DNA from 3 places in the Tolypothrix sp. PCC 7601 genome. Region 1 is predicted to be linked to each of the others. Evidence: riboswitches for the same ligand, from Rfam matches in the RefSeq annotation. Region 1 holds a riboswitch; each other region holds the start of a gene.

Region 1 (7,467 bases):
CAGCCGCTATCAAGCTTTAGATTTTTTGGATCAATTTTTAAGTGATTTGTTTAGTGATGACAAATTCGGACTTGTTGCATCACAAGCAGACTTCCACAAATAACCAAGCTGTTTCATTCTCAAATACACAATTATGGTAGATATTAAGTTCGCATACTGGATTCCCAACGTCAGTGGGGGGTTAGTAGTTAGTAAAATTCCCCAACGGACAAACTGGACTTATGACTATAATGCTCAACTAGCTCAAACAGCTGAAGAGGTTGGGTTTGAATACGCTCTAGCCCAAGCTAGATTTATCGCCAGCTATGGGGCTGAGTACCAACTAGAGGCATTTACAACCGTATCAGCCCTCGCTCCAGTCACCAAAAAATTGAAGTTGATTGCGGCGGTTCATCCTGGATTATGGCATCCCGGAGTAGTCGCTAAAATCGGTGCTAGTATTGATTTTCTCTCTAACGGACGATTTGCTTTGAATGTAGTTAGCGGCTGGTTCAAAGATGAATTCACTATATATGGTGAACATTGGTTAGACCATGACGAACGCTATCGTCGTTCCGAAGAATTTATCCGCGTCCTCAAAGGCTTATGGACAGAGGATGAGTTTCACTTTAAAGGCGACTTCTACCGGATTAACGGCGGTTGGGTGAAGCCTAGACCGGTGAATCAGAATCCCCATCCAGAGATTTTCCAAGGTGGTAACTCCAAAGCCGCCCGGCGTATGGCTGGCCGCGTTTCTGATTGGTATTTTATGAATGGTAATACCCTAGAAGGGGTAAAAGAGCAGATTGCCGAAGTGTCTGAATTAGCTCGTCGAGAAGGACGCACAATTAGGTTTGGGCTAAATTCCTTTATCATCGTACGAGATACAGAAGCAGAAGCCCATGAAGTATTGCGCGAGATTATTGCCCAAGCCGATGTAGAAGCAGTGAAAGGATTTGGCGAAGCCGTCAAACAAGCGGGAGCTGCAACTCGTGAACGTGAGGGAATGTGGGCAAATTCCAATTTTGAAGATTTAGTACAGTATAACGATGGCTTCAAGTCAGGCTTGATTGGTACGGCTGAACAAGTAGCAGAAAAGATTCGCCAATTCCATGAAGCAGGGGTTGATCTCATTCTCGGCGGCTTCTTACACTACACAGATGATTTGCCAGCCTTCGGTAAGAAGGTAATCCCCATTGTGCGGGAACTTAAATCTCATCGTCGGGCTGCTGATGAGTTGGCTGTGGTATAGATTCACAGTCATATATCTTGTAGAAGTGGGTTTTGTAGAGCCAAGCTGTTGCGATCGCAGCTAAACCCACTTCTACAGCAACAGGAAAACCCTACGCAGATATAGCAGGGGACAGGTGACAGGGTGAAAAGCCTTGTGCTGTCTAATTTTTATGATTTATCGATGTCCTAACCAACTTGACTACGGCTATATCACGATTTTTAAGTAACCAAATCATCTTCATAATTGCCCAAATTTCCGAGCAAATTAAATTTGGGACAACTCTGCGTTTAAACACGATAAATCAGAATCAAGGAGTTTTATCATGACATCACTAATTAATACAGAACAGAAGGCGCATATTATTCGTGATGACAAGGAAGCGATCGCGATCGCCCATGAATTAGCAGCTGAGTTTGCCAAGGGCGACTCAGAACGCGACCAAACTCGGCGTTTACCTGCCGAAGAAGTGCAGAAGTTCTCGCAAAGCGGATTATGGGGAATTACAGTCCCGAAAGAATATGGCGGTGCTTTTGTCTCAAACGTCACCTTAGCAGAAGTAATTAAAATCATCTCCGAAGCCGATTCTAGCCTCGGACAAATTCCCCAAAATCACCTCTACATGGTGGAAGCAGTCAGGTTGGATGGTACGGATGATCAAAAGAAATTCTTCTTTGATTTAGTATTACAAGGCAAACGCTTTGGTAACGCCTTCTCGGAAATTGGCACCAAGTCTGTCACCGATGTGCAAACCAAATTAACACCAGATGCTTCTGACTACGTACTCAACGGACGCAAATACTACTCGGCTGGCGCATTACTAGCCCATTGGGTTCCTGTGATTGCCAGCAACCCGGATGGTAAAACAGTAGTAGCATTTGTGGAGAGAGATGCCGAAGGACTGACTCTACTCGATGACTGGACAAGCTTTGGACAGCGTACCACAGCTAGCGGTACTACCATTATTGAAAATGTCAAAGTCAAGGCAGAACACGTCATACCGCACTATTTAGCCTTTGAGAGAGCAACACCAATGGGTGCGATCGCTCAAATCATCCAAGCCGCAGTAGACGTGGGAATTGCCAAAGCCGCAGTCCGTGACACCATTCACTTTGTCCGTAACCATACCCGTCCTTGGGTTGATAGTAATTTAGAAAAAGGCTACGAAGACCCCCTGACACTATACGAATTTGGTAACGTGCAGATTCAAGTCCACGCTGCTGAAGCTTTGCTGCGTCGTGCAGGCGAATTTCTGGATATCGCCAACGAGTCAGGCTTAGAAGAACCCAAAGTAGTTGAAGCCTCAATTGCAGTTGCAGAAGTCAAAGCCTTAGCCACCGAAGCCGCAATCCTAGCTACCAACAAGTTATTTGAACTAGCAGGTACTAAATCCACATTAGAGGAATTCAACTACAATCGCCACTGGCGAAATGCCCGCGCTCACACACTCCATGATCCCGTCCGTTGGAAATACTACGCTGTTGGTAACTACTTCCTCAATGGTGTCTATCCCCCGCGCCATCCTTGGCTGTAATTATCCCATTCTCTATTGGGGTGAAGCATTCAGAGGGAATTTTTACAGAATGTTTTGCCCTAATATCCTGCTTTTTTCACTCTCCGGGAGGGTAATCCCTAGAAGCCTCATCAGGTAATCCATACAAGCTATCCTAATAGTGTTGTATTTGTTATTAGAAAAAATCTTGTTAACCCTTGGTAGATAAAAGCTCGCATAATTCAGAAATGGCAAATGTTTTCGGAGAGTGACAGCACAGGGATAGAACGGATTTGTAGAAGCTCATCTTTTTCTAAACGTTACAAATTACTCAACAACCAAGCCACAACATCTTCTACATTACTTACTTGCTCACCTGGCGGTATAGCTGGACGCTTTACCATCACAACTTCGATACCAAGTTCTCGCGCCGCAATAATTTTGGCATAAGTAGCATCACCACCACTATTTTTGCTAACGATGGTATCTATTTTGTGGTGAATGAGAATTTCTCGTTCATTATCTAAAGCAAAAGGGCCGCGATCGCACAATACCAAACCCGGCGGAGTTAAAGCATCAGGGCTAGGCGGATCAATTACCCGCATCAAAAACCAAATCCCTTCTAGATGTGCAAAGGCGCTGAGTTCTTGTCTACCAACAGTCAAAAATACTCGTTGTGCTTGATTAGAAAGTGCTGCGGCTGCATCAGTAATGCTATCAACTTCAATCCAGCGATCGCCATTTACCTTTTCCCAAGCAGGACGATTGAACAGCAACCTAGGGATACCAACCTCAGCAGTAGCCGCCGCCGCATTCCAAGAAATTTGGCTAGCAAAAGGATGGGTAGCATCAATGACAAAATCAATACTCATCTCTTGCAAATAGCTAACCAAACCCGCCACACCACCAAACCCACCAATTCGCACATTTCCAGACGGAATCGACGGTTGACGAGTACGACCAGCCAAAGATGCGATCGCCTCAACTCCTGGGATAGTAGCAACTCTTACAGCTATTTCCGCCGCATCTCCCGTCCCACCTAAAATTAAAACTTTGGCATTTGGCATTTGTCATTTGGCATTTGTCATTTGTCATTTATCATTTGTCATTTGTCATTTGTCATTTGTCATTTGTCATTTGTCATTTGTCATTTGTCATTTGGTAATGGGTAATTGGGTGTTTGGTGTTTGGTGTTTGGTGTTTGGTGTTTGGTATTGTCTCCCTCATCTCCCTCATCCCCCTCATCCCCCTCATCTCCCTTTCCCCAGTCCCCAATCTCCTCATCTCCCAATGGGGGGAATCTTCGCCAAAATCCCCTTTTTCAAGGCTGCTGGGCGTTCTGACCAGGGCAGTAAACCATCAGGCTTGCTGTAGTATTGACTAGCGCATTCCAGCACCGCAGATGCACAATCATCCACTGCCAAATCACCAAACAGATATGTAGTTTTACCTTGTGCAGCAAAGGCGACAACGCAGGAACGGTTACAAGCACTCATGCATTCCACTTGCTGAATGGGAAACTTATCTCGCAACTCCCAATCTTGTGCTAGAAATTCTAGTTTTTGTAATAGTTTTTCCCCACCACTCTCGCCTACACGCTTTCCTTCTTGCCAAACACTGGCACAGGTTTTGCAAACAAATAGAGTATGGGAAGATTCACCCAAATTACTCGCAGAAATATTCACAGCAGTCATCTGTACCTCGCAGATGTGAGAACAAAACAATCAACTTTGGTGGGCGTTCTGACTTACACAATTGAGAAATTGCGACTACAAAATCTTGCACATCTCAAATTGCTTCACAGTTGCGGGACAGTGCCGGATTTACACCGAACTTTCCCCGTTACCTCTGATGACTGATCCCCATCAGAACCAAGTGACCTGTTCGATCATACACAACTCTGCGCCCCTGTGTGTTCACTCTTTGAAAGTGCTGAGTTCTACAAAAATAAAAGACTAGTTACTCAACAAAAAACAGAACAATAATTTTGGAGGGGGTTTGGGGGACGCAACCGTCACCCAATCGGGGGTTTGGGGGAGAATCCCCCAATTCTGCTGGCTTGTTTAACAAGTATTAATCGCTAATGATCTTAACCCAAGCGTATTGAACCATACTGTTCATAGAGACTGTGTTGAACAACATAAAAAAATCCCACGCCTACAAGACTTGGGAATTTAGCTTTTATATTCAATTCAGTCATTAAAATCTTAAACCTACACCACCTTGCAAAGAAAAAGCAGTACCACCACCATTGCGGTAGGCATCAAAAGCGATAATCGCGTTACCAAAAAGTACAGTGTTGCTATTAGGAACTGTGTAATCAATTCCTGGTTGCAAAGCAAAACTAATCTTATTCCCCACTGGAGAAGGATCGTCACCACTAGCTAACGCCAATCCTGCACCCAAGTAGGCATCAGTTTGCCAGTTGATAGGGACATCGTAAGAAACCGTAGGCACAATTGCTGTACCATGACCAATCAAAGCTTGGGCACGAAAAGAAATCGGTGATTCTAAAAGCTTATAACGAAAAGCCACCACCCCACCAATTTGCGCCCCATCACTTAATCCTACAGAAGGGCCCACACCAACATAACTACCATAAGCAACTTGAGCTTGTGCTGGTTGACTGCTTGTAGCCATATTCAACAGCGAACTAGCGCCCAGAACTACAACCAAAGACCGGAGATGCTTCATTGCCCGTTTCCTCACACCATTTAAAATTTTAATGGCTCCTTTTAATACCTATGTTATCGCTGATGTTGGGCATTGGGCATAGGGCATGGGGCATTGGGCATTGGGTAATGGGTAATTGGTAATTGGGATTTGTTATTTTTTTGTCTCCCTCATCCCCAATACCCAGTCACCAGTCCCCAACCCTACGGACAACGCGGATGAATCCCGCCTTGGGTGCAAATGTAAGCAAGCTGTTTGGAATCTAAGTTTTTGGCTTGAGAAAAATCAACTCCTTGCACTACAGCAGAAACGGAACCTTTAGATGGTGTTTGGACAAATTCATCTGCTGGGTCTTGTTTGCTGGGTGAAAGAACTGCATTCTTAAAATCAGCACCAGCAACGTTTGCACCCCGTAAATCAACAAGGCTCAAATCAGCATTTTGCAAGTTGGCGTTTTCCATTTGAGCAGAACGCAACACTGCACCAGTCATCCGAGTAGCACTTAAATTCGCATTGCTGAGATTGACACGTTCTAAATCAGCGCCAGATAAATCTGAGCCTTGCCAATCGGTTTTGGTTAAGTTGGCATAGGATAACTGAGTGCCTATAGCTACTACACGACCTAAACGAGCAGCATATAAATCAGCTTCGTTGAGTTTGGCATCGCCTAAATCTGCCCCTGTTAAGCTAGCATTTTCTAATACTGCGCCACGCAAATCGGCTCCCACTAGCTGGGCGCTGCTGAGATTAGCATTAATTAAACGGGCATCAGATAAGTTGGCTCGGTTGAGAGTGGCGCGGCTCAAATCGCTACGGTTCAACATTACACGGCTGAGATTAGCATCGGTGAGATTGGCTTGCTTCATCTGCACCTGAGTTAAATCAGCGATGACATCGTCGTAGGTGTCCCAGCGTCCATCTTCACCAACACTGCGAAAACGACTGCCTTTAAAGCTAGCTTGATTGAGATTGGCAGATTTGAATTTAATTCCAGATAAATCAACGTTGTCTAAGACTAAGTTGAACGAGGAATTTTCTCCAGAACCGACGACACCTAATTGGCTGCGACTCAAATCAATGCCGTTGCTTTGACCACTGTAAACAGCGAGAATTTTGTTGATGGCTTTTTGATTGAGTTGTAATCTCTGGACTGCATTAGTACCTGCAGCTCCCATTTCCCCAGCAATAATTTGATTTTGAGTTTTTAGCTCAGGTAAAGCTTTAATCCCAATATTTGCCAAAGCTTGTTGTATTGTATCTACTAGCATAGGGTTGGTTTCTTTAACTAGTAGATCTGCTAAAAATTTAACTGCTTGGGGATCGTTGAGAGTACCCATAGCCACAATTGCACTGCGGCGTTCTTCAACAGTAGCAAATGAGCTAGAGTTCAGCTGTTTTACGAGTTCTAGAAACTGTTGGCCGTTGATTTGCTGCGATTTGCGCTGTGTTTCTTGAGTTTGGATGTAGACTTGAGTCCCGACTAAAGTGGTTAATACAGCTACCATACTCACCAGTGTGACACCCATCAATGTGAGATTAGGATTACGCCGAATTAGTGCCACTAGGGGATGTGCTGGTGTATTGTCTGATGCCGTGGCTCCTTGTTGATCATCCGCTAATGACTCAGCATCGCTGCTGACAGCGGCTTGACTTTCGCGGCTAGCATCTGAGAAGGAAGCTGGTAAAGGGCGAGTGGCATCTACTGTATGAGTACCTGCCAAAATATCATGTATTGCCCGTCGCCCATTTTTTGCAGGTAAGCCAATTCCTTCAGAGGCGATCGCTAATAAGGCCAAAACTGCGAAAATTCCTAAGTTAGGAAAAGCTAAACTATAGCGCCACAGCAGATAGGCTACAGATAACGGTACAGTCCAACGTCCTAGTCCTTCGCGGATTACCACAGCACCAAAACCCGGCGCTGTGCCTTGCTCGTTCACCACTTTAATCCCAAATCGACGTTTGGGAATGGTGCTACCTGTTTTTGCGAGTAAAAATAACTGCCATGTCGAAAGTGTCACAGGCCCTAATAAAGCTAGGCTCCACAAAATATTAGTGGGCCAAGCTACGTTACGAATACCATAGCTCACAGGTA
Region 2 (7,467 bases), 3.7 Mb from region 1:
TAAAAGTAGTCAAATCGATTACCGACACCTTGTAATACTAAACGCATGGCTTTGTTCGGAACTGCTACAAATCCCTTAATTCGATAAATTTCTTGCTGTTGCACTAATGTTTGCAAACGTTTAACCAAAAAAGACGGCTCAAATGCTTGGTCTAATATTAGTTGCACTGCATTAATCCCGTCATCATGTTCGTGGTCTTCTTCAGTATCGTGGTGACTGGGACGACTATCTAAGTTATCTTCTACCGCAGCGTTAAAACCGAGTAATAAATTGCTACTGATTTTACCATCCTGGCAAGGAATGACTTTTACACCAGGAGGTAAGTTCTGCTTTAACCAATCCTGCACTCTCACTTGGGTTTGTTCGTCAACGCGATCGCTTTTAGTCAGCAACACCAAGTCAGCACAAGCTAGCTGATCTTCAAACAATTCCTCAATCGGTGTTTCGTGTTCTAGGCTAGAGTCGGCTTGTCGCTGGGCTAAGAGGGCTGCTAAATCGCCTACATATCGATCGCTGGCTAAGGCTTCGCAATCCACCACAGTGATTACGCCGTCCACTGTAGCACCTGTGCGAATCTCTGGCCAGCGAAATGCTTGCACCAATGGTTTTGGTAATGCTAGTCCAGAGGTTTCAATCAACATACAGTCTAGGCGATCGCGTCGCTTGAGTAATTCTTGCATTGCTGGTAAGAATTCCTCTTGCACTGTGCAGCACAAGCAACCGTTGGTGAGTTCCACAATATTACTGTTGGGGTCTTCTTCATCATCACAAACTCGGCAATCACGCAATAGTTCGCCATCAATGCCCATTTCCCCAAATTCATTTACCAAAACAGCAATCCGTCGTCCTTCGTTGTTTTGCAGTAAGTGACGAATTAACGTAGTTTTGCCTGCGCCGAGAAATCCTGTAATGACTGTGACGGGAATTTTGTGCATATAAATAAGTTGTTTGTTGATTAAAGGAGCGATTACAAAAAAGAAGTTTTACGCAGATATCATGTATTAGATAGATTTTGTGATGGGGTGATTGCTGAGAACTCACGCATTAGTCATCATGCGTAGACGCAGCCCACCGCAAGTATCGCTACCCAACTAAACTTGAGGGATTTTCCTGAACAAAGTTTCTATCCCTCAATTCTGTACGTGAATTTGCCCGCACAGCACGGAACATTCCAAATCGGCACAGTCCTGCACCAAAGGCTAAACGCATCAATAAAAACGTCGGCACTTCGCGCACAGATTTGATGAAACCAGACAGTCCAAAACGCAGAAATCCGCTTGGGCGAACCACTCCTTGCCAAATCGAATCTAACCAAGAAGGAAGGGTTGCTTGCGTCCAATCAGCCGTAATTACCTCTCCTTCCACTAATCCTGTAGCTGCCAACAGTTCGGAGAATCCCTCAATGCTAGAAAAAGCTGGATGAGACCACTGATCTAGCAGTTGTCGCATTACTGGTTTCTCCCAGAAATTTAGCGGCTTTTGGCGGTCATCCCTTTGATTCCAGTCAGCGACAACCAAAATTCCACCAGGCTTTAGCACCCGTATTAATTCTCTGGCAAAAACGGCTTTATCGGGCATGTGGGGGCCTGCTTCGATTGACCAAACTACATCAAAACTGGCATCTGGAAACGACAATGCCATTGCATCATCGACTGCAAACTGGGCGTTTAGTTCTTGGGGTGTTAACTCCTGGGCGCGTTTCACCTGCTGTGGGCTGATGGTAATTCCTGTGACAGCAAATCCATAATCTCGCGCTAAAATCCGGCTGCTACCCCCAATCCCACAGCCAACATCTAAGACGGTAGTACCAGGAGGTAATTTATCTAAACCACCCCATTTAACCATTTCGTGTACAAAGTCAGATTTAGCAGCCAAAAAATCCTTGCGTCTTGGTGGCGAACCGTAGTGACCGAGGTGAATGTGTTCGCCCCAGTAAAATTCTAGGATGCCGTCAAGCGTCCATTGGTCATAGGAATTAGCGACTGTGGCTGAGGATTGATACTTACGAGCCGTTACGAAATAAGCTGCAATTCCAATTAGTAAAACGATAAGAGAACCAATTACAAAATAAACTAATAAAGTTGACATTGTTGTGAAAGCTTTCTATGTAGCTAACAGTTGATAGACATTGATTTGTTTATGAAAACCCTCGCCCCTTGTGGGCGAAAGAATCCTTCTCTCACAAAGCGGGTATAAACCCCAACGCCAGTTCTCTCAAGTCGGGAAACCCGCCCACGAGACTGCCTCCCCCTTGTCAGTGGCTGTATTTAATTTTGAATTTTGAATTTTGAATTTTGAATTGATTCATGGTTCATCCCGAATTAGACGAGAGATCATCAGAGAAATCTTTCCATAGGTTGAACTTGCAATTTTTTGCCAACCTCGAATTATTTGCCTTAAATTTAGAAAGGGTTGCTGCTGATCTTCTCTAAAACCTGTTTGTTTGACAAAAGGATGAACAGCAGTAGGAATCTTCCCAGTCCGGTGAAGATAATATTTCGGCATGATGATTAACCGAGTCAGAATTTAACGAAAATACAGAGAAGTTATCGCTAGATATAACGATGGAAATTTTGTGCCATACCTCGTTGAAAATATTTCAGGTTTCAAAGTAAAAGAAATACCTGAATATTCACAAAAGTAATTACTAATTGAAATTTAATATTAATTACGTATTTCGTGGAAAGCCGCCATTTGTAGCGTTTTAATGTGCGGTGCTTTCAAAATATCAGATTTAGCGATCGCCATGTAATAAATCATCCGTGCCTCGCAGATGTACAAAATTTACAAGTCAACTTCGGCGGGCATTCTGACTCACAAGGTAAACCTTGATTACAGCTGCGGGACAGCGCCGGATTCGCACCGGACTTTCCCCGTTTCCTCTAGTGGCTGTTCCCCACTAGAACCGACTTATCGACCCATTGTACATCATAATCAGGAAAATAATACAAGATAGAGTTTTAGTTAACAGCCACTTTTATTTTAAGATTTCATGACATTAAAGAAGTCCTGGCTGTTATGACCAAGACTTCAAGTAAATTTATTCAATTGAAATTGATTTACTACCTCATGTGCAGTTTGACGTTCAGCGTTGCATAGAATATGCCCAGCAGGTTAATCCTCAAATTCAGGTTTTTCAAGTTTCAGCGTTAACTGGAACTGGGTTAGAGAGTTGGTATCAGTGGTTATCAGAAAAGGTTCAAAATAGTTCACAAGTATATTCATAAAGTGAGTTTAAATTTCAATCTAGACAATTCATTTAATAGATTTAAAATTTAGTGTCAAAACAGAGTGTGGGAATATCCAGATGAGGATAAACTAATAAAATTTTTACGCTCTATTCATGAGAGTTAATATCATTAATAGAGCGCAATATTTGAGCATATTTGTTTAAACTAAATTCTCTGAAAGATGAGGATTTTTGTGATTCTACAATCCAGTAATATAGAGCAGCATTACTTTTTTATTGGAAAAATCCCCAAAACAGTCCTCCAAGAAGCCCATCTTTATTAAGGATTTCAAACAGTGCAGTTGCAAAGAAACCAATCATCGCCAAGCGTCCGTTCCAAATCTCTGCACTTGGTTGGAAACCCCATCTCCAACGAGTACCAGCGTAATAGTAAGGCTCTTTAATTTCTGGAAGTAAATCCTGGCTTCCTTTTACTTCTTTGATTTCTTGCATAATTCGTCGCCTTTTTGATTTCGTGTTTGTACTTTATCTATGTCGCCTCCCATCTTAAAAAAACTTTATATAATCATCGTCTTCCTAACGATACAAAGAGTTACGTAAAAAAATCAAAGAATTTACACCAGAAAAACAAACAATTTCTACCATAAGTTGAACACTTATTTGTGTTATCTGACACAAGAGATAAATACAAACTTCATCTTGTTGCCAAGATGAAGGGTAACACAACAAGCTATAGCTAATATTCAAGTTATGTTTGTCATGGGACAGGGGGTAAATTTACCCCCTAAAAATCTCTACACAGTTGCTACCTTGGGTTGAGGTTTGGTGAACAACTCAGCTAAATGATGTGGTTGGCGATCGCGCCAATTACCTTTACCATAGGCATACCCCGCAATTAATGGTAAAGCCACAGTCGCCTCAGAAAAAACCATCTGTTCAGTAGCTTTATCTACCTTCCCCCAAGAATGAGCCTCTTTAAGAGTAGAACCAGATAAAGCACCATCGCGCTCATCAGCGACAGTGACTTGAATTGTATACTTGTGCATACTCGTTTCAAATCCCAGCAATTCCGCAGCTACCACCGTATCCTGAGCAAAGTTTTTCGGTACACCGCCACCAATCATTACCAAGCCAGTGTAATTAGAAGCTAGTTTACACTGGGTCAACTCCCGAAAGTCTCTCACTGAGTCAATCGTCACATGAGATTCTGGGGAATTCCATTGATGATGCACTAAACCAAACCCAGCCGAACAGTCACTAAAAGCAGGGACAAAAATTGGTACTTGGTGTTGATAAGCGGCTTGCACCACAGATTGACCATAGTTTCCCCGACGTTCCAAATAAGCCCCCATTTCCTGAATAAATTCTCGTGAAGAATAGGGACGTTTCTCTAACCCTTCGGCGATTTCGGCAATAGTCATATCACATACCCGCAGTTGATCCTCATCAATATAGGTGTCATATATGCGGTCTATGCGTTGCTGTCTTAGCACCTCATCATCAGCAAAGGGATCGCCGACATAATGACGATAACCCAACGCTTCAAAGAAATCTTGGTCAACAATGTTAGCTCCGGTAGAAACAATTGCATCTACCATATTGTGAGTAATTAAATCGTGGACTATTCCCTTCAGTCCAGCACTAAATAAAGACCCAGCTAAACACAGAATAATCGTGCATTCTTTATCTTGCAGCATTGCATCGTAAATTTTCGCTGCCCGCCCCAAATTTCGAGCTTGGAAAGCTGTCTTACTCATTGCTTCCACCAAGCCAACAACATCAAAAGCTTTAATGTCAATTGGTTGCACGGTCTCTTGCAAAAGTTCTTCACGATTCATGGTAGATTGTCCTTTTTATTGAAAATTAAAATCATCCGGTCTACTTACACAACTAGAAGGCAAATTCTGCCAACGTACTAGGTGCTTCGCAGTGGTCATACCAGGACAAACCGGGATCTGATTGCCGTCTTTTATTCAATTTGACGTACAATTCCCAGATACTCATAAGTTGGATGAGACGATTGTTCAATTTTGCTATTAATGACTTCTCAAACACTATCAACCACCCCGCAAAACTCAATTTGTGCCAAACTAACCAGTGGTTGTCAAAACTCGCTCAATTTTCTCTAATGCCCAATCTATTTCATCTTGGGAAATAACTAAGGGTGGAGCAAAACGAATGACATTATCTCTAGTCTCTTTAGCTAATAATCCCTCTTTAGCTAAAGCTTTACAAAAACGCCTTGCACCACCAGCTTCAGGATACAATTCCATGCCAATTAATAAACCTTTGCCGCGTACTTCTTTGATATATGAACTCTTAATTGATTGTAATTTCTCTATAAAATATTCCCCTAGTTTTAAGGCTTTTTCTGATAATTCTTCTTCTATAAGAACATCAAGTGCGGCAATGCCAATAGCAGCAGCTAAAGGATTTCCCCCAAAGGTACTACCATGATCCCCTGGTTGAAATATACCCATCACTTCCTCTGTCGAAATAAACGCAGAAATGGGATAAAATCCACCAGATAAAGCTTTACCTACAGTTATGCCATCTGGCTTAACATCCTCATATTGATGGGCAAACATTTTACCTGTTCTTCCCAAGCCCGTTTGGATTTCATCAAAGACCAATAAGACATGATGATGGCGACAGATTTGTTCAGCTTGCTTTAAAAACCCATGAGGCGGAACAATAATACCTCCCTCACCCTGAATTGGTTCTACCAAAAATGCCGCAGTGTTAGGAGTAATTGCTTTTTCTAATGCCTTAGCATCACCAAAAGGGATAACTTTAAACCCAGTGGTTAAAGGCCCAAATCCATCTTGATATTGTTCTTCTGTAGAGAAACTGATTAAACTAATAGTGCGTCCAGAAAAATTATTACTACAAACTATAATTTCTGCTTGATTTTCTGGTATGCCTTTTACTTTATAAGCCCATTTACGAATGGCTTTGATAGCCGTTTCCACGGCTTCGGCTCCCGAATTCATGGGTAGTACTTTAGGTAAACCAGAAATCTCAGAAAGCTTTTGATAAAATCTTCCTAATTGGTCATTACGAAAAGCTCTGGAAGTCAGTGTAACTTGTTGAGCTTGTTTTATCATTGCTTGAAGAATTTTGGGATGACAATGACCCTGATTTAATGCTGAATAAGCCGAAAGAAAATCCAGGTATTTTTTACCTTCTATATCCCATACCCATACACCTTCTCCTTTGGTAATGACTACATCTAAAGGATGGTAATTATCAGCACCATATTGCTGTTCTAGTTCAATATAATCCTGGGTATTCATAGTGTTGAAGTTGGGAATTCCCAGAGTTACGTTCGCTGCTTGCATATTTGCTCCTGATAGTTTTGATGTATGGAAATAAAACTAGAAAACATCTAAAAGATTACCAGTCGAATAAGACACTCAACAGGTATGAGCAGAAGAAAAAAATCTGGCTTTGTTCTTCGTTTTATAGTTCCCAATTTCAGGGAATATTGACATGAAAGCAAAAACTTTACTCTCAAAATTAGTCAGTAATGTCAAAGACAATGAATTTTTTCTAAATATCTCAACTAGCCAGTAATTATTGACCAGCTATTTGCTCATCTTCCAGACACGCAACTTGTGTAGGACATATAACTGCCTACTTTTAGTGAAGAAAACCAGTTGCCCACTCTGTCTGAATGTAAAATTTTGCTGGCATAAAAACCGATAGTGTAAAGTGTACCGTTTTCGGTTATCAATACGTCTTTGCCTGCATCTTGCAGACAAAAAGTTTGATATTTTTATGGAATATTTTTAGGTAGTCAAAAAAAGCAATTTTTTCCACTGTTATGCATTTTAGACTATCATTAAATTCCTAGTCTTTCAATGCTGGGGAGGGGGATAAGAAAATTGCAGCGATAAATTAGCACCTGTAGATTGCCCAATTGAAGTTAAATCCAGAGGTTATACACATAATAAAGTTGAGTAGACACTAAATTACCTTTGTAATGCAGCGATCGCTACCTCTGGATTCCAGTAAGCTCGTAGTGTTTGAATCTTACCAGCAGCATTGATTTCAAATATATCAATGCCTTCAAATATGACCTCATGACCGTTTTTCCCAATACCGCGTCCCGTCCATTTGACAGCAACTTCATTGTCCACAATATGCACAAACTCTTCAGTCAGTCCCACAGTTTCAAACATTCCGGCAATACTCAAGAAAAACTGGCGAATTGCCGTATGTCCTTCTAAAACAGCACCACCTACCGGATCGTAATCAATTGCATCTTCTGCAAA
Region 3 (7,467 bases), 3.8 Mb from region 1:
CGGTATCAGAACCGAGAGACACAACGCATTCTTCCGCCGCCACTGCTGCGGCTGAACCTCCCGAAGAACCACCAGGAATCCGCGATAAATCCCAAGGATTAGCCGTAACTTGGTAAGCTGAGTTTTCTGTGGAACTACCCATAGCAAACTCATCTAAGTTCGTTTTACCAACCATCACCGCCCCAGCATCCGCCAGTTTTTGCGTTACCGTTGATTCATAAGGCGGCACAAAATTTTCTAAAATTTTAGAGGCGCAAGTGGTGGTAATGCCTTTGGTACACATATTGTCTTTGATGCCAATCGGAATCCCTGCCAACAGCCCAATTTCTTCACCAGCAGAGATTTTAGCATCCACAGCACGAGCCTGCTCTAACGCCTGTTGCGCCGTCACACACAAGAAACTGTGCAATTTTGGTTCTAAAGTTTGAATGCGGTCTAAAGCTTCTTGGGTAATTTCGACAGCAGAACGTTCTTTTTTAATTAGTTGTTCGTGCAACTCCCGGATGGATGCCATGATTGCTTCCTTATGTGACTCAAGTCCTTGATTTTAGTACATATTTGGGGAATTGGGCATAGCGCATGGGGCATTGGTAATTGGAATGGAGTATTTGATTATTTCTCCTTGTCCCCTGTTTCTTCCTAGTCCCCAGTCTCCAGTCCCTAGTCCCTAGTCCCTAGTCCCCAGTCCCCAGTCCCTAATCCATATTTTCGTGTAAAAGTATAGCAGTGTTCGCCGTGAAATAGATTGTGTAGTATGGGCATTGTTTGGCTTACAATCCAGATTAATTGATAAATTAAAGCATTTATATAGATTGCTGACGGGAGTACAGATAAATGGTCAAAATAGTTACACGGAGAGCTATAGGCGCAGCAAATGTCTATGACATTGGGGTGGAACAAGACCATAATTTTGCAATTAAAAATGGTTTGATCGCTGCCAATTGTTTTAATAAATCTCACTCTACAGCTTATGGATATGTCACTTATCAAACAGCATATTTAAAAGCTAATTATCCTTTGGAATATATGGCTGCACTGTTGACTGCTAACAGTGGTGATACCGACAAGGTGCAAAAATATATTGCCACTTGTATGAGTATGGGTATTCAAATCGAACCGCCAGATATTAATCGCTCTGGGGTGGATTTTACGCCAGCAGCAGATAAAATTTTATTTGGATTTTCTGCAGTGCGAAATGTGGGACAGAATGCGATCGCCTGTATTCTGGAAGCTAGGGAAGAAAGCGGCGAGTTTAAATCCCTGGGGGATTTTTGCGATCGCATAGATTTACGTGCTGTTAACCGCCGCACTTTGGAGTCACTCATCTCTTGTGGTGCTTTTGACAAAATCCAACCCAACCGTCAGCAGTTAACCCAAGATTTGCCCCTAGTATATGATTGGGCACAATCGCGCGCTAAAGACAGAGCTAGTGGACAGGGCAGTATTTTTGATTTATTAGGCGGTTTTGCTGCTACAAATAATAAAAACGGCAATAATGCTTTTGAAATTGCCCCGAAATCTCAACCTGTTTCTGATTTTCCTCCTCAAGAAAAATTACGGATGGAAAAAGAACTCTTGGGTTTTTATGTATCAGATCATCCTCTTAAATCAATTAAGCAATCGTCTTTGGTATTAGCGCCAATTAATCTTTCCCAACTAGGCGAACAACGAGATGACATGATGATTTGTGCAGTTGTCATGCTTAACGGGGTGAAAAAAGTAATCACCAAAAAAGGCGATCCAATGGCAATTTTACAAATCGAAGATTTAACTTCCCAGTCAGAAGCCGTTGTTTTTCCTAAAAACTATGAACGGATTAGTTCTTTACTGCAAGTGGATGCAAGATTGATTATTTGGGGTAAAGTAGACCGCAGAGATGACCAAACGCAATTTATTGTGGAAGATGCCGAACAAGTTGAAACAGTCAAACTAATTATGGTCGAACTCACCCCCATGCAAGCAGTCAACATTGAAGAACGCGATCGCTTAAGAAATGTTTTAAAAGAACAAGCTGGCGAAAAGGAAAAAGCCAAAATTCCTGTAATTGGAGTTGTGCAGTCAGGGAATTCTCGGCAGCTAGTCCGCTTTGGTAGGCAATTTTGGGTACAAGATTCTCTCAGTGCTGTGATTGCTCTCCAAAATGCGAGATTCCCAGCTCAAATTAAACCTTTGACTAGTAGTTAAAGATACAACACTAGAGGTTCATCAAGTTTGATTTATGATGTACTTCCAGTTATTATACGGATAATTGCTGGACTAGCTTGACATATGATTTACTACAGCGTCAACAGTAGATAGCCTTAGACAAACGACAATCGATTTAAATTTTTTGGTTACTTCTGCGGATGATAACTTCCTCTTTTGCATGGTATCTTTTGATGCCATGCCATATAGGCAATAATCAGGGGAAGGAGATCAGACTTGATGATGGTAACTGAGCTACATAAATTTGTATCATATTGTAGAAAAATACAACCTCAAACTCAAGAAGATATCAAAAAATTTTTTGAGGGGGTGCTTTTTTTCCCTTATGATAAAGAACTGCTATTACAAGCTTATTTATTCCTGAACCTGAGTAAATTATTTCCTTCTTGCTCAGAATTATTATTATTTGAAAAATCGCCCATTGCAGATTACACTGATTTAGGAAAATGTGATTTTGTCTATTTGACAAATCGCGGGAATCTATTTTTAATAGAAACTAAATTTATTGACACAGAAGCTACAGGTGCAACCGAACGAAAAAGAAGGAATAAGCATAGAAACAAGGTTTTTGACCAAGTTATTACCTTAAAAAGTCGATTTAGTGAATACTGGAATATTAGAAATGACCAATTAGAATGTGGCGTTTTTACAACCGATCCAGAAATAGATTGGCGTGGTAACGATGCCAATGTCATAACTAAATCTATAACTATAGACAATCTTGAAGAATGGCGAGTAAATTATAGCAAATACAATCAATTTGACAATCATTAATTTATTTGGCTGTGGATGTTATCAGTTTCAGTTATTAAAAATCTTTTTATTAACCCGATAAATTCAGAATATAACTTTACAAGGCAGCACCACATTTAATATTTGCCATTTAAAAAGCAAATCTTTAAACCTGATTCTTTAACTTGTTCCCCACACCAAATTTTGAATTTAAAATTCTCACCCTTGTAGTATTGGAACTACATTCTCAATTCAGGCTGACTCCACACAGTAATTTTTGTTTACAACTTCACCAAAACTAAAGTAGTATTTTTGTACTAATAACCTGTTAAAATGCCTTAACAGCTAGTTAGTCTTGTTAAAAAGTATGGAAGAATACAAAACAACACCTAACCTGGCGATTGTGCCATTTCCCACAAAAGCAGCAAAAACAGCGATCGCACCATTGCAATTGCCAAAAGACAATATAAGTGATGAGTGGGAGCGTTTATTATCCCAAGGGCAATGCATCAATCAAATGGCTGCACAGTTAGAAGCGATGATTTTAGAATTCAAAGCGATCGCCAGCAAATTGCAAGAAAAAAGCAAGCCGCATCAAAGCACTTGTCAGTATTTACCATTGGCTATCCCTTGGGTGAGACAACAGTCAGATGAGTCATTTATTCTCACAACCCGCAAAATCGATTTATTTCAAGCCGAAAAAGAAGCGCAACAGCTAGCGCAACAACTGCGCCAGCAAAGCCGTAGCAAAGAATTGCGATCGCAGTCATAAGTGCGTCCCGTACCCAATGCCCAATGCCCCATGCCCCATGCCCATCAACAAATCTTAAAGTTATGAAGGTGCAACTACAGCCCAACCAATAAACTGTAAAAGCTATGCTGATTAAAGTGGTACTCGATACCTCTAAATTAGAGGTCGCAGTGCCACTTGCTATTGTTAGTCAGGAAAAACTATCCTACTGGCAAGGCGCAAAGCTGAAACTGCCCTAAGATTTGCACTCACGAAAACGAGGTAAGGAAAAAGTGTTAAAAACTCTTTTGGTAATCGCCATTGGTTTCTTACCCTCCCTGTTCTCTTTATGGATCATCCGTAAAACTCATCTACGGACGAGGTTAAGGATGAGACAAGCCGCTATTAATGGCTCCAGGCTGAGAGCAAGACAAATTAGGCAGATTGAAGGCGATCGCTACTATTTAGAAGGCGTAGGTTATCTGGTTGGCGATATTAGCTGCAAATTTAATGCTCGATCCGGTCATATTCGCTGTGCTGTGAATCCCAATGGCCCATGTCAAGGATGTCGTCACTATGAACCTAGAGAATTAGCTGAGAATGAATCTAAAGAATATGCCTGAATATATAAGATTTCTAATTTTTAATTACGAATTACGAATTACGAATTATTAATGATTCCCTAATGATATACTTTGTCTTAATTTAATGGGTTCTGATGAATAGCACCCATCAGACGTAAGGGGGAAAGTTCGGTGTAAATCCGGCGCTGTCCCGCAGCTGTAATCTCTTATTGAGTAAGTCAGAATGCCCGCCTATTAGTTATTTTTGTGGAAACACATCTGCGAGGTACAGATGCGGTCTTATTTAGTATTTTGTCAAATGATTTATCCAGATCTGCCAACAAAGCGGCGGATATTGTTTGTTAAATACCAGAGTAGCGATCGCTCAACGAATTTTGATTGCCTACACTGTATTACTTAACAACTATGGATTTATTTAAAAAATTGAGCCAGCTTTTATCAGTAGCTAAATACCAAAAGTATCAAGATGCCTATAGCTGTGTAGCCAGTATAACTATGTGGCAATTTTGACTAATGTAAAGTTGTACTGCTACCAACTAGATTTATGTGGCATAAATCTAGTTGCTCTAGCTAATTAGTAAGAATTTGGATACTATTTGAACTCTGCTGAAACATCAAAATGAGAAAAAATCGCGTTAAGCTACATTTAGTTTTATTAGCATTAGGCAGCTTGTACTTTATAGTAGGCTTACCCAAACCTGCCTATGCGATGCACATTATGGAAGGCTTTTTACCAGTGCAGTGGGCAATTTTTTGGTGGGTAGTCGCCTTACCGTTTTTTGTTTTAGGATTGCGATCGCTAACTCGGATTACGCAAGCTAACCCGCAGCTGAAATTACTCTTGGGGTTAGCAGGTGCTTTTACATTCGTGTTATCAGCTTTAAAACTGCCTTCTGTTACAGGTAGCTGTTCCCATCCTACAGGCACAGGCTTAGGAGCAGTCTTATTTGGCCCCTTAGCCATGTCAGTTTTAGGTAGCTTGGTGCTGCTATTTCAAGCTTTGTTACTTGCACATGGCGGTTTGACAACATTGGGAGCAAATGCTTTTTCAATGGCGATCGCGGGGCCATTTGCAGCTTACTGGGTATATCAACTGACGATGCGGCTAACTGGTAAACAAAGAATCGCCATATTTTTAGCAGCCGCTTTAGCAGACTTACTCACTTACATTATTACTTCTTTCCAGTTAGCTCTAGCTTTTCCTGCACCTGTGGGTGGCTTTATTGCTTCATTTACCAAATTTGCAGGAATTTTTGCGATTACTCAAGTACCCTTGGCAATTAGTGAGGGTTTGCTGACAGTCCTAGTGTGGAACTGGCTACAATCATACAATCCTCAAGAATTAGAATTATTGAAATTAATTAAACAGGAACCCCAAACTAATGAAACAGTCTCATAAGGGATGGCATAACTGGTTATTGGTGCTTGCAGTTATTGGTTTAGCAATTGCGCCGTTAATATTAGCACGCGATGCCGAATTCGGTGGTTCCGATGGCGAAGCTCAAAAGGCCATTAGTCAAGTAAAACCAGGATATGAACCTTGGTTTCAACCCTTATTTCAACCACCTAGCAAAGAGATAGAAAGTTTATTATTTGCATCCCAAGCAGCTTTAGGTGCGGGAGTTATTGGTTACGCTATTGGCTTATATAGAGGACGTTCGCAACAGCAAAGAGATCAAGAATGACGCTGCAACTAGACAGTTTAGCCTACACCAACCGACTCAGACATATACCACCAGAACATAAAATAATTTTTGCGATCGCTACTCTTGTTATCTCCCTTTTTACCCATCCATTAGGCCAAATTCTCATTGCTTTGTGGATGGGTATTTGGATAGTTATCTACGCTAAAATTCCTGGTGGTATTTACTTAAAATTATTAATAGTTGCCAGTTTTTTTTGGTTAACCAGTTTACCAGCACTGATACTCAATAGCATCTCTATTGCAGATTTAGCTAGTGTATTACCAGATTCATGGTCAGGATTAACATTTGGACAATATTATATCTACATTAGCCGCAGTGGTAGCGAACAGGCATTAGCAATTTTTACCAGAGCATTAGCTTCTATTTCTTGCCTATATTTCTTAATGTTAACTGTTCCTTTCACAGAAATATTACAAACTTTGCGCCGCATTGGATGTCCTGTGCTTTTGACAGAACTTTTGTTGCTGATGTATCGGTTTATTTTTATTCTGTTGAGAACATCTCATGAGTTGTGGACTGCTCAACAATCTCGTGATGGCTACCGTACTTGGCGCATTAGTATGAAAAGTTTAGCATTACTGATTGGGCAGTTATTACAACGAACTCTACAACAATATAATCAATTCTCTTTAGGATTAGAAACACGCGGTTTTCAAGATGAATTCCGAGTATGGCATCCTCATCGCTATCGTCCACAACCGCGATATATCATAGAAGCAATTTTTGGCTGTGCATTATTAATCGCATTACAATTGTCTCAAGATGCAGGAATATTTACTCGAATTTGAGCAAGTATATTATAAATATTCAGGCTCACAGCAATCGGCTCTCAATGGTTTAACTCTGAGAGTACCTAAACACAAAAAATGTGCATTAATTGGTCAAAACGGTTGTGGTAAGACTACCCTATTTTTATTAGCTAATGGTTTATATAAACCCAACTCGGGAAATGTACGGTGGCGAGGTGAAGCCTTTAATTATAACCGTCATTATCTCAGTAATTTAAGGCAAAAAGTCGGCTTAATATTTCAAGATCCAGAGCAACAATTAGTAGCGGCTACTGTGGAAGAAGATATTTCCTATGGTTTATGTAATTTAGGTTTGCCGACATCAGAAATTCAATTAAGAGTTGAGCAAGCCTTAGTTGAATTTGGGCTAACATCTTTAGCAGAGAAACCAGTGCATCATCTCAGTTTAGGTCAAAAAAGGCGAGTTTCCATAGCAGATGTTATGGTGCTGCAACCAGAACTATTAGTATTAGATGAGCCAACTGCATATCTAGATGTTAAGCATACTCGCAATCTAATGGCAACGTTGAAAAAAATTCATCAAGCCGGAACTACTTTATTAATGGCAACCCACGATTTAGATTTAGTTTATCGGTGGGCAGATTGGGTTTTTGTGATGGATAAAGGACGGCTAGTATTAGAAGGTAAACCCCAAGATGTATTTATGCAACGTGAACTCTTAGAAGAATTAGAGTTAGGTTTGCCATTAATATATGAAATGT

Evidence for each region. A riboswitch is a leader RNA that binds a small molecule or an ion and turns the genes downstream of it on or off. The one in region 1 is predicted to bind cobalamin.
Region 2: linked by a shared signal. The riboswitch ahead of HG267_RS13305 (hypothetical protein) and the one ahead of HG267_RS34745 (DUF1636 domain-containing protein) in region 1 are both predicted to bind cobalamin.
Region 3: linked by a shared signal. The riboswitch ahead of HG267_RS13890 (energy-coupling factor ABC transporter permease) and the one ahead of HG267_RS34745 (DUF1636 domain-containing protein) in region 1 are both predicted to bind cobalamin.

What each region holds. Positions count from the first base shown of each region.
Region 1 covers NZ_CP064879.1:8,551,652-8,559,118, reverse strand. Annotated here, with positions in the region: gene sfnG (dimethylsulfone monooxygenase SfnG) at 134-1,231, shown strand; gene HG267_RS34760 (SfnB family sulfur acquisition oxidoreductase) at 1,536-2,744, shown strand; gene HG267_RS34755 (cobalt-precorrin-6A reductase) at 3,023-3,769, opposite strand; gene HG267_RS34750 (hypothetical protein) at 3,850-3,993, opposite strand; gene HG267_RS34745 (DUF1636 domain-containing protein) at 3,983-4,396, opposite strand; cobalamin riboswitch at 4,417-4,593, opposite strand; gene HG267_RS34740 (hypothetical protein) at 4,902-5,396, opposite strand; gene HG267_RS34735 (pentapeptide repeat-containing protein) at 5,579-7,467, opposite strand, start outside.
Region 2 covers NZ_CP064879.1:3,168,868-3,176,334, forward strand. Annotated here, with positions in the region: gene cobW (cobalamin biosynthesis protein CobW) at 1-935, opposite strand, end outside; gene HG267_RS13300 (methyltransferase domain-containing protein) at 1,084-2,088, opposite strand; gene HG267_RS13305 (hypothetical protein) at 2,305-2,505, opposite strand; cobalamin riboswitch at 2,782-2,925, opposite strand; partial or broken gene HG267_RS13310 (hydrogenase accessory protein HypB) at 3,051-3,227, shown strand; gene HG267_RS13315 (chlorophyll a/b-binding protein) at 3,464-3,682, opposite strand; gene HG267_RS13320 (1,9-bis(guanidino)-5-aza-nonane synthase) at 3,985-5,028, opposite strand; gene rocD (ornithine--oxo-acid transaminase) at 5,281-6,531, opposite strand; gene HG267_RS13330 (nuclear transport factor 2 family protein) at 7,165-7,467, opposite strand, start outside.
Region 3 covers NZ_CP064879.1:3,312,651-3,320,117, forward strand. Annotated here, with positions in the region: gene gatA (Asp-tRNA(Asn)/Glu-tRNA(Gln) amidotransferase subunit GatA) at 1-514, opposite strand, end outside; gene HG267_RS13870 (OB-fold nucleic acid binding domain-containing protein) at 835-2,184, shown strand; gene HG267_RS13875 (hypothetical protein) at 2,425-2,979, shown strand; gene HG267_RS13880 (hypothetical protein) at 3,305-3,709, shown strand; gene HG267_RS13885 (DUF6464 family protein) at 3,961-4,290, shown strand; cobalamin riboswitch at 4,361-4,501, shown strand; gene HG267_RS13890 (energy-coupling factor ABC transporter permease) at 4,871-5,650, shown strand; gene HG267_RS13895 (energy-coupling factor ABC transporter substrate-binding protein) at 5,634-5,936, shown strand; gene cbiQ (cobalt ECF transporter T component CbiQ) at 5,933-6,745, shown strand; gene HG267_RS13905 (energy-coupling factor ABC transporter ATP-binding protein) at 6,720-7,467, shown strand, end outside.